2 regions of the Pantoea sp. Lij88 genome follow, and region 2 is predicted to be linked to the other one. Evidence: riboswitches for the same ligand, from Rfam matches in the RefSeq annotation. Region 2 holds a riboswitch; the other holds the start of a gene.

Region 1 (4,470 bases), on a different replicon from region 2:
GATGGATGACTTCGCCGCTGCCTTACATCAGGTACTGGCTGAAGGGCAGGTGGGGCGTAATCAGTACGATAACAGCGATACCTCTGAAGCCATGTCACTGACCCTGACTCAGTCTAAGCTGCATACTCTGATTGAAAAATATGTCTCCGGATCCCATCAGCAAAAGGCGACTCGCATCACCGATCAGATGATAAACGTCAAAGTGGCTATTCGAAACAGCGCGATGTTGTCGGGCGCTCAGGATATGCTGACGCTGGCGATGAATTATGGCACCCGTGATATGCAGGATAGTGCACGTGATAATCTTAAAGCATTTGAAAACGGTACCGCACGGCCTCAGGTTGAGCTGAACGGCATGATGAAAGCCATGAACTCGGGCAGTGATATGAATACTGTATTCAGCGCCTTTGCGGCTATCATTCGTGCCACGCCCAACCCCGGCAATGCTGCACAACCGTCTATAGATGGTGCGTTGAAGCAGCTGAATGTCTATCGCCAGCAATGGCAGGCGTTCACTGAAAAATACGCTTCTTAATGTTCTGATGATCCTGCAGCTGGCCTGAGTGTGACGTCTGCAGGATTACCCCTCTGATAAACGATCCCCGAACAGAAAGCACGGATTACACATTTACAAATTTAAATGTGTAAATATAATGGCGCCTCTTAAACACCAGAGGACTTACTGTTATGCCGTCACTTTTTACCCCCCTGAACCTGGGCGATCTTAAACTTCGCAACCGCATTGTCCTGCCGCCGCTGACGCGCTGCCGCAGTGAACAGCCGGGCAACATTCCCGGCGAGTTGATGGTGGAGTATTACCGCCAGCGTGCCAGCGCGGGACTGATGGTCACCGAAGGCACCCAGATTGAGCCTCGCGGGCAGGGTTATGCATGGACGCCGGGGATCCACAGCGAGGCGCAGATCGCGGGCTGGAAAAAGGTCACGGAGGCGGTACATCAGGAAGGCGCCACGATTTTCTGCCAGCTCTGGCATGTTGGCCGCGTATCTCATAATGAACTTCAGCCAGGCAAGCAGCCACCGGTAGCGCCTTCAGCCATCGCAGCCGACAACGTCCGGGTGTTTATTGAAACCGGGCCAGGCGCGGGGATACTGACTGCACCCAGCGAGCCTCGGGCACTGACCACAGAAGAAGTGAAAGAGATTGTGGCGCTGTACAAACGCGCAGCGGAGAACGCCAAAGCCGCCGGTTTCGACGGCGTGGAACTGCACTCCGCCAACGGCTATCTGATTAACCAGTTTATTTCAGAACATACCAACTTCCGTAAGGATGAATATGGTGGCTCAGCAGAGAATCGTCTGCGCTTCCTGCGTGAAGTCGTTGAGGCCGTCAGCTCGGTGTTTGGCAGCCATCGCGTGGGCGTCCGGTTTGCACCGCTGTTTTCCAGTACCGATGAAGAGCGCGTCTATCTTGGCCTGGTTGAAAGCGATCCCCACGCGACCTACATCCGTGCCGCAAAGCTGCTGAATGAACTTGAAGTTGGCTATCTCTCAATTGCTGAAGCGGACTGGGATAATAGCCCGGACATGCCAGAGAGTTTCCGCGTTGCGCTGCGGGAAACATTCCGGTCTCCGATCATCTATTCAGGTCGCTATACGGCAGAAAAAGCGCAGCATGTGCTGGAAAAAGGCTGGGGCGATCTGTTTGGTTTTGGCCGATCATTCATCGCCAATCCCGATCTGCCCGCGCGCATTCAATCAGGCTATCCGCTGAATGAGGTCGATAACGCCTCCCTGTATGGCGGTACTGAGAAAGGCTATACTGACTATCCTGTTTTTCAATCCTGATATTTTGTGAGGCGGCATGTCCCCCGAAAATGCCCTGAAGTTACTGTCCAACCCGACCAGAGTGGCAGTGCTGAAGTGGCTTAAAAATCCTGATGAAGCGTTTGCGGGCTATACCCAGCTCTATCCCTTCGATCAGTATGGCGTCTGTGCCAGCCTCATACAGGACAAGGCGGGCTTATCACAGCCCGCCACATCGTTATGCCTGAAAGCCCTTCACAGTGCAGGTCTGGTCGAAGCCAGCAAAGTGGGAAAATGGACCTATTATCGTCGCGCCGAACCGCGCATTCGTGAAATCACTGGTGCGGTGACGCAATCACTTAAGGCGCTTTAAAAGCGACAGCATTCAGGATAGTGTAGATTCCAGCCCCCTCCTGTTGAGGGTGACGCTTCCCGTATTCTTAACTCAGGATCAGAAAATGTTTATGTCAGTTCTGTCTTTCACCACCGTCACCACCACCGCGCTCAGCGGCGGCGTGGGCGACTTTGTGACTGGCACCTGACACAACAGATTCCCACTCCCCGCCGAACCGGACGGGGACCTGTTCTCCGTTCTTAAAACTGAATGGAGCCAGGTCATGATGACATCTGAAAGTGCACTTTTAATCATCGATATGCAGCAGGGCCTTTTTCATGGTCCAGCGGCGCCTTTCGCCGCAGACAGCATTCTGTCGACTATCACTCTGCTTATCACCAAAGCACGGCAGTCTGATGTGCCCATCTTTTTTGCCCGCCATATCGGGCCTGATCATTCCCCCTTCAACGAACAAAGCCCGCTGACTCGCCTCATCCCGGAATTGCAGGTTAACCCGCAGGCAGATATCGTCTTCACAAAACGATATCCCAGCTGTTTCAGAGAGACCGGCCTGCACCATCAGCTCAGGCAAAGAGGCGTTAAACAACTGGTGATAGCCGGGATGAAAACGGAGTTCTGTGTTGATACGACCTGTCGCGCCGCACCGGAACTGGGTTTTAACGTCGTGCTGATTTCCGATGCGCATACCACCGTCGATAATCCGCATCTCTCTGCGGAGAAGATTATTGGTCATCATAATCAGACACTGGCGGGACCCTTTGTGACGCTGGCAACCGCCGCTGACTGGTCGTCCGGGTCGGCCCTTTAATGCCGATATTCATGTGCTGCACTTCGCCCGCGGCTTGACGAAGCCGCCCGCTTAACTTACAACTAAACGCGTCAGGGGAGTCTCGCCAGAGAGACTGAGAGGCTAATAGCGCATCGCGCGGCTTAGCGACCCTTAGAACCTGACCCAGTTGATACTGGCGTAGGAAGACGGGTATCGCATCAGATACTTGCCGCAGGAGCGCGTTCGCGATGCTTCTGCCTTTTCCCTCTGTATCACGGGTCATCGTTAACTGATAACGAGGCCAAAGTGAAATATCTTATCCTGAATCTCTCTGTTCCTGTCCGGTGGCTACCATGAGCCGCTGGTCGGTGCTCGGCAGCGGCGTGGCCGGGCTGTGCGTCGCCACACTGCTTGTGGAGCGCGGAGAAACTGTCGAAATCATTACGCAGCCAGACTGTCGCGCGGCCTCCCACTGGGCGGGCGGCATGCTTGCGCCCTGGTGCGAAGCGGAAAGCGCGCCTCAGCAGGTGATCGAATGGGGTCAGCACGCTGCGGGCTGGTGGGCGCAACGCGTTGATGGCGTGGTGCAGCAGGGCACGCTGGTGGTAGCGCCGCCGCGTGACAGCCGCGAGCTGACGCGCTTCGCCAGCATGACCCTGAAGCATCAGTGGGTCGCACCGGGTGACATCGAACCGGCGCTGGAAAATCGCTTTGCCCGCGGCCTGTTTTTTGCGGCTGAGGCGCATCTCGATCCCCGCCGCGCCCTGCAGCAACTGCGCGACAAACTGCAGCAGGCTGGCGTCCCTTTTCACAGCGGTAACCCCACCGGCAAAATCATCGACTGTCGTGGCATCCATGCCATTGACCAGCAGCCCGCCTTGCGTGCTGTGCGGGGTGAGATGCTGATCCTGCAGACGTCCGACGTTCAGCTCTCCCGTCCTGTCCGGCTGCTGCACCCCCGCTTTCCCTGCTATCTGGTGCCGCGCGCAGGCGGGCACTTCATGCTGGGTGCCACGATGGTCGAAAGCCATGACAGCAGCCCGATCAGTGCCAGGGCGATGATGGAGCTGCTCAGTGCCGCTTATAGCCTGCATCCGGCGCTGGCCGAAGCGCGGATCGTGGAGAGCGGCACCGGCCTGCGTCCCGCTTACCGACAGAACCTGCCTGAAGTCCGCTATGAAAATGGCCGTTTCTCGTTAAACGGGCTTTACCGTCACGGCTTTTTACTGGCACCGATTATGGCTGAAAAACTCATGCTGCAACTTACTCAGGAGATGACTCATGCGAGTTCAACTTAATGGACGCCCGATTGAAACCGATGCAGAGACGCTGGCAGAGCTAATGGCGGAGCAGCAGATCGACCCGCGCACCGTCGCCACCGCGCTGAACGGTGAGTTTGTGCCGCGCAGCCTTTATGCCAGCCAGCAGCTTGAGGCGGGCAGTCAGCTGGAAATTCTGTCACCGATGCAGGGGGGTTAATCATGTTCTATCACTTTACGCCGCAATCCCGCTTTCTGCTCGGTACCGCCGGCTATCCCTCACCGGACATCCTGCATCAGGCGATCGACGCATCAGGCGCGGA
Region 2 (4,470 bases):
ACGCAGCAGACAACGTGCCAGCGCCACGCGCTGTCGCTGTCCGCCCGACAGCTCGCCGGGCAGACGGGTCAGCAGATCGCCTAATCCCACCTGATCGGCCAGCGCGGTCAGCTGCTGACGCTGCTCAGCGCTGAGTTTTAATCCCGGATGCAGCCCCAGCGCCATGTTCTGCTGCACGCTGAGGTGCGGAAACAGGTTGTTCTCCTGAAACAGCATCGATACCGGTCGTCTGGCCGGGACGCTGTGGGTGTGCACCTGGCCGTCAATCATCAGAGTGCCCTGTTTCACCGGCAGAAAACCGGCAATCAGACTCAGCAGGGTGCTTTTTCCGGCTCCGCTGGGGCCGAGAATCGCGATGCGCTCACCGCGCGTGGCTGTGAGGCTGAAGCGCATCGGCAGATGCTGATAGAGGTAAGTGAGGTTATCAAGAGTCAGCATGGCGGCCCGGTAATTTTTCCATTAGCGTGAACAGCAATAAGCAGAGCATCAGCAGCAGCAGGGCGGTAACCGCGCCATCTGCGCCGCGATAGGCGCCAATCTGCTGATAAAGGTAGAACGGCAGTGTGCGGAAGTCGGCATTGCCAAACAGCGCCACCACGCCGAAATCGCCAATCGACAGCACGCAGGCAAAGGCCAGCGCCTGGGCAAGCGGACGTTTCAGCGCCCGCAGCTCGATCAGCCGCAGCCGGTTCCAGCCGTGGAGTTCCAGTGAATCGCAGAGTCTGCCGTAGCGCTCTGCGACATCCCGCATCGGGTTTTCCAGCACTTTCAGCGCATAGGGAATGGCGATCAGCGCGTTGGTAAAGACCACCAGCCCCTCAGCCGAATCGGGCAGCCCGATGGTGGCGTTGAACAGCAGGAAAAAGCCGGTGGCGAGCACGATGCCAGGCATCGCCAGAATCAGCATGCCGCTGGTGTCGATTAACTGTGCCGCCACCGGACGCTGACGCAGACGCAGCTCGCGACTGCTCCACAGCAGCATCATGGTCAGCACCACGCAGATCAGACCGGCACCGATGGCGATGCGCAATGACGTAAAGGTGGCCTGCCACAGGGCGGGCTGGGCCAGCGCGCCACGCAGTCCGCCGTGCAGACCATCAACGATGACTGCCGCCAGCGGGGGCAGCAGCAGGATCAGCGCCAGCAGGATCATCAGCGTATCGACCAGTTGTGCGCCGCGCGAATCCTGCGGGTCACGCCAGCCGTTGAGCTGGCTGGCTCCGGCGGGAATCGCCTTGCTGAAGCGCTGGCTGAGCAGCACCAGCGTCAGACAGCAGCCGAGCTGGATCAGCGCCAGCAGCGCAGCACGTCCGGGATCGTAGTCATAACTCAGCGCCTGGAATATCGCCAGCTCAATGGTGGTGGCCTGCGGACCGCCGCCCAGCGACAGCACGGTGGCAAAGCTGGCGAAACAGAGCATAAAGATCAGCGCACCGGTTGGCAGCAGCTGACGCCGCAGCCACGGCCACTCCAGCAGCCGGAAATGGTGCCAGCCGCGCAGGTCAAGCTGCGCCGCCAGCATGCGCTGTTCCGCCGGGATGCTCTCCAGCGCCTGTAGCATCAGGCGGGTTGCCAGCGGCAGGTTAAAGAAGACGTGCGCCAGCAAGATGCCTGGCAGACCATAGGGGGAGAAGTGATAATCCAGCCCTGCCAGCTGGCACAACTGCGCCAGCCAGCCGACGCGACCATAGACAGTCAGCAGGCCGAACACCGCGACCAGCACCGGCAGCACCAGCGTCATGGCGCACAGGCGTAACAGCAGCAGACGCCCGGGAAAACGGCGTCGATAGAGCGCCCGCGCCAGCGGCACCGCAGGCAGCAGCGACAGCAGGGCAGAGAGCAGCGCCTGACCGAAAGAGAACGCGATAACGTGATGCAGATAATCATCCTGCAGCACGCCGCGCAGGTCCGTGTCCGGCGCGGCGCTCCAGAGTGCGCCAAAGGCCAGAAACGCCACGATGGTCAACAACACCGTGGCGAGGGAACCGGGAATCAGCCAGCGCGGCATCAGCGGCTGACGGCGCGTTGCCACTGGCTAATCCAGCCCGAACGCTGGCTGGCAACCTCCTCCGGCGAGAACTGCAGAGCAGTGGAAGGCACGCTGAGCGCCGCGAAACCGGCAGGCAGCGGCGTGTCGATCACCGGGTACATCCAGTTGCCGGTTGGGATGGTGCGCTGGAAGTCAGGCGAGACCATAAACTTCATGAACTGCTGCGCCAGAGCCGGCTGTTTGCTGCTGGCTAACTGGGCGGCAACTTCGACCTGCAGATAGTGACCCTCTGCAAATGACGCGGCGGCGTAGTTCTCTTTTTTCTCTTCGATGATGTGGTACGCCGGAGAGGTGGTGTAGCTCAGCACCAGATCGCCTTCGCCCTTGAGGAACAGGCCATAGGCTTCACTCCAGCCTTTGGTGACCGTCACGGTTTTCTGCGCCAGCTTTTGCCACGCCTGCGGAGCCTGATCGCCATAGACCTTCTGCATCCACAGCAGCAGACCTAAGCCGGGCGTGCTGGTGCGGGGATCTTCGTAGATTACGCGCCACTTCTCCGGGCTGTCGACCAGCTCTTTCAGACTTTTTGGCGGATTCTTCAGCCGGGTTTTGTCATAGACAAAGGCGAAGTAGCCATAATCGAACGGCACGAAGGTGGTGTTGTGCCAGCCATCAGGCAGTTTCAATGTCGAGGTGTCGACCTGACTTTCAGCAAACAAGCCGGTTTTCTGCGCCGCCTGAACCAGATTGTTATCCAGTCCCAGCACCACATCGGCTTTACTGTTTTTGCCTTCCATACGCACGCGATTCAGCAGCGAAACACCATCTTCCAGCGTGACGAATTTCAGCTCGCAGTTGCACTGGGCTTCAAAGGCTTTTTTGACCGCCGGGCCAGGGCCCCAGTCAGCGGAGAAGGAGTCGTAGGTGTAGACCGTGAGAACCGGCTTAGCCGCCAGAACGGGGGCGGAGAGTAACAGCAGCACCGGCAGAACTTTTTTTAACACTTTGCGCTCCTTCAGGAGAATAGGGGATGAGTCGCAAAGGATCTGAGCACAGAGGCCTCTCAAATCCCTACGTCGGTATTAACCGAATCAGGTTCGACGGGTCTCTCTCAGCGGCTTGCTTGTGGCAGGCCGCACCCCGTTGAGAACGTCACATTCTAGTCATTTCAGCGCCGGGGCGAAAGCGTCACAACGCCGGTGGCGCGAACCAGGCCGATTTAAAATCAAACCAGCCCAGGGTATTCATCCGCACGCCGCGCATGCTGCGCTGTCCTTCGAGCAGCAGCCAGTGATGAAACAGCGGATGCAGACCGGCTTCTTCGACCAGCTGTTTGCTCCATTCGGCCAGCGGCAGCGTTTTCTCGCGCCAGCGGGCCGCATCGCCGTGCCAGTCGATTGGCAGGCAGTGATGCAGCAGTGGGATCTCATAAAGCTGTGCGAACAGCGAGTAATTCAGCGGCAGGGTAAAGTTCACGCTGCCCAGCCAGATGTCACTTTCCGCCTCGCCCTGATACCAGCTTTCGTAGCTTATCTCACGGGTCTCCAGCGTGACGCCATGCTCTGCCAGCAGCGGACGCAGCGCATTAGCGATGCCTTCGTGCTCCACGTGCTGGCTGTACCAGGTCAGCGTCAGATGCGTTAAGCCGGGCGGTTTTTCCACGGGCGTCAGGTCGCGCCGGTGGTGCCAGCGCGGCAGCAGACCATACGCCGGGAACCAGTAGCGCTGATAGCCGACACCGGCGTGATTGAGCAGGGCGATAGGGTTAAACAGGTAGCTGACCCAGCGGCGCACCGCCTCGCTGCGGCCCGGTTCCGAGCGCTGGTCGAAGAGCAGATAGTAGCAGCCTTCTTCCAGGCGGCTCTCCTCCTGAACTTCATCGGCGCTGTCGCCCTGCAGACGCACACCGGCATAGACCAGCTCATCGCTGATGTCGGGCAGGACCCAGATAGAGACATCATCAATCAGCGCGCGAAAACCGAAGTAGTCATCAAACGCTTCGATTTTCAGCTGGCTCTCCTGATTGCGGATCACCCGGTACGGACCGGTGCCAACCGGCTGGCGGGCAAAGTCGTGCAGCGTCGGCCATTCGCGCGGCAGGATCATCGCACTGACGCTGCCCAGCAGCCAGGGCAATCCCTCGTCGGGCTGGCTTAAGCGGATATCCAGCGTCCAGGGGGCAGGCGAGTCGATCTGCGCGATATGGGAGAAGAGGGGATGCAGGCGCTGACGCTCCAGCGTGGCCAGCACATCCTCCATCTCCAGTTCTCTGCCGTGATGGAAGCGAATCGCCGGACGCAGGAAGAAGCGCCAGTGAAGCGGGGACGTCTGCTGCCAGTGGTGCGCAATGTCGGGCTCGATTTCCCCGTTTTCCTCATTTATCCGCGTCAGGCCGTTGAAGATCTGTCGGGCAATTTGGGTTTCAGAGCGACGCAGCGGCGAGCCGGGCAGCAGGTTGAGCAGCGGACGATAGTAGAGCA

What was found. Region 2 has a riboswitch for thiamine pyrophosphate ahead of thiB (thiamine ABC transporter substrate binding subunit). Riboswitches for the same ligand answer to the same signal wherever they lie in the genome.
Region 1: linked by a shared signal. The riboswitch ahead of PU624_RS02345 (FAD-dependent oxidoreductase) and the one ahead of thiB (thiamine ABC transporter substrate binding subunit) in region 2 are both predicted to bind thiamine pyrophosphate.

What each region holds. Positions count from the first base shown of each region.
Region 1 is NZ_CP118267.1:440,177-444,646, forward strand. It holds gene PU624_RS02325 (hypothetical protein) at 1-535, shown strand, start outside; gene PU624_RS02330 (alkene reductase) at 688-1,806, shown strand; gene PU624_RS02335 (ArsR/SmtB family transcription factor) at 1,823-2,137, shown strand; gene PU624_RS02340 (cysteine hydrolase family protein) at 2,382-2,927, shown strand; TPP riboswitch at 2,991-3,110, shown strand; gene PU624_RS02345 (FAD-dependent oxidoreductase) at 3,242-4,186, shown strand; gene thiS (sulfur carrier protein ThiS) at 4,170-4,367, shown strand; gene PU624_RS02355 (thiazole synthase) at 4,370-4,470, shown strand, end outside.
Region 2 is NZ_CP118269.1:3,325,754-3,330,223, reverse strand. It holds gene thiQ (thiamine ABC transporter ATP-binding protein ThiQ) at 1-438, opposite strand, end outside; gene thiP (thiamine/thiamine pyrophosphate ABC transporter permease ThiP) at 425-2,032, opposite strand; gene thiB (thiamine ABC transporter substrate binding subunit) at 2,008-2,994, opposite strand; TPP riboswitch at 3,041-3,143, opposite strand; gene sgrR (HTH-type transcriptional regulator SgrR) at 3,179-4,470, opposite strand, start outside.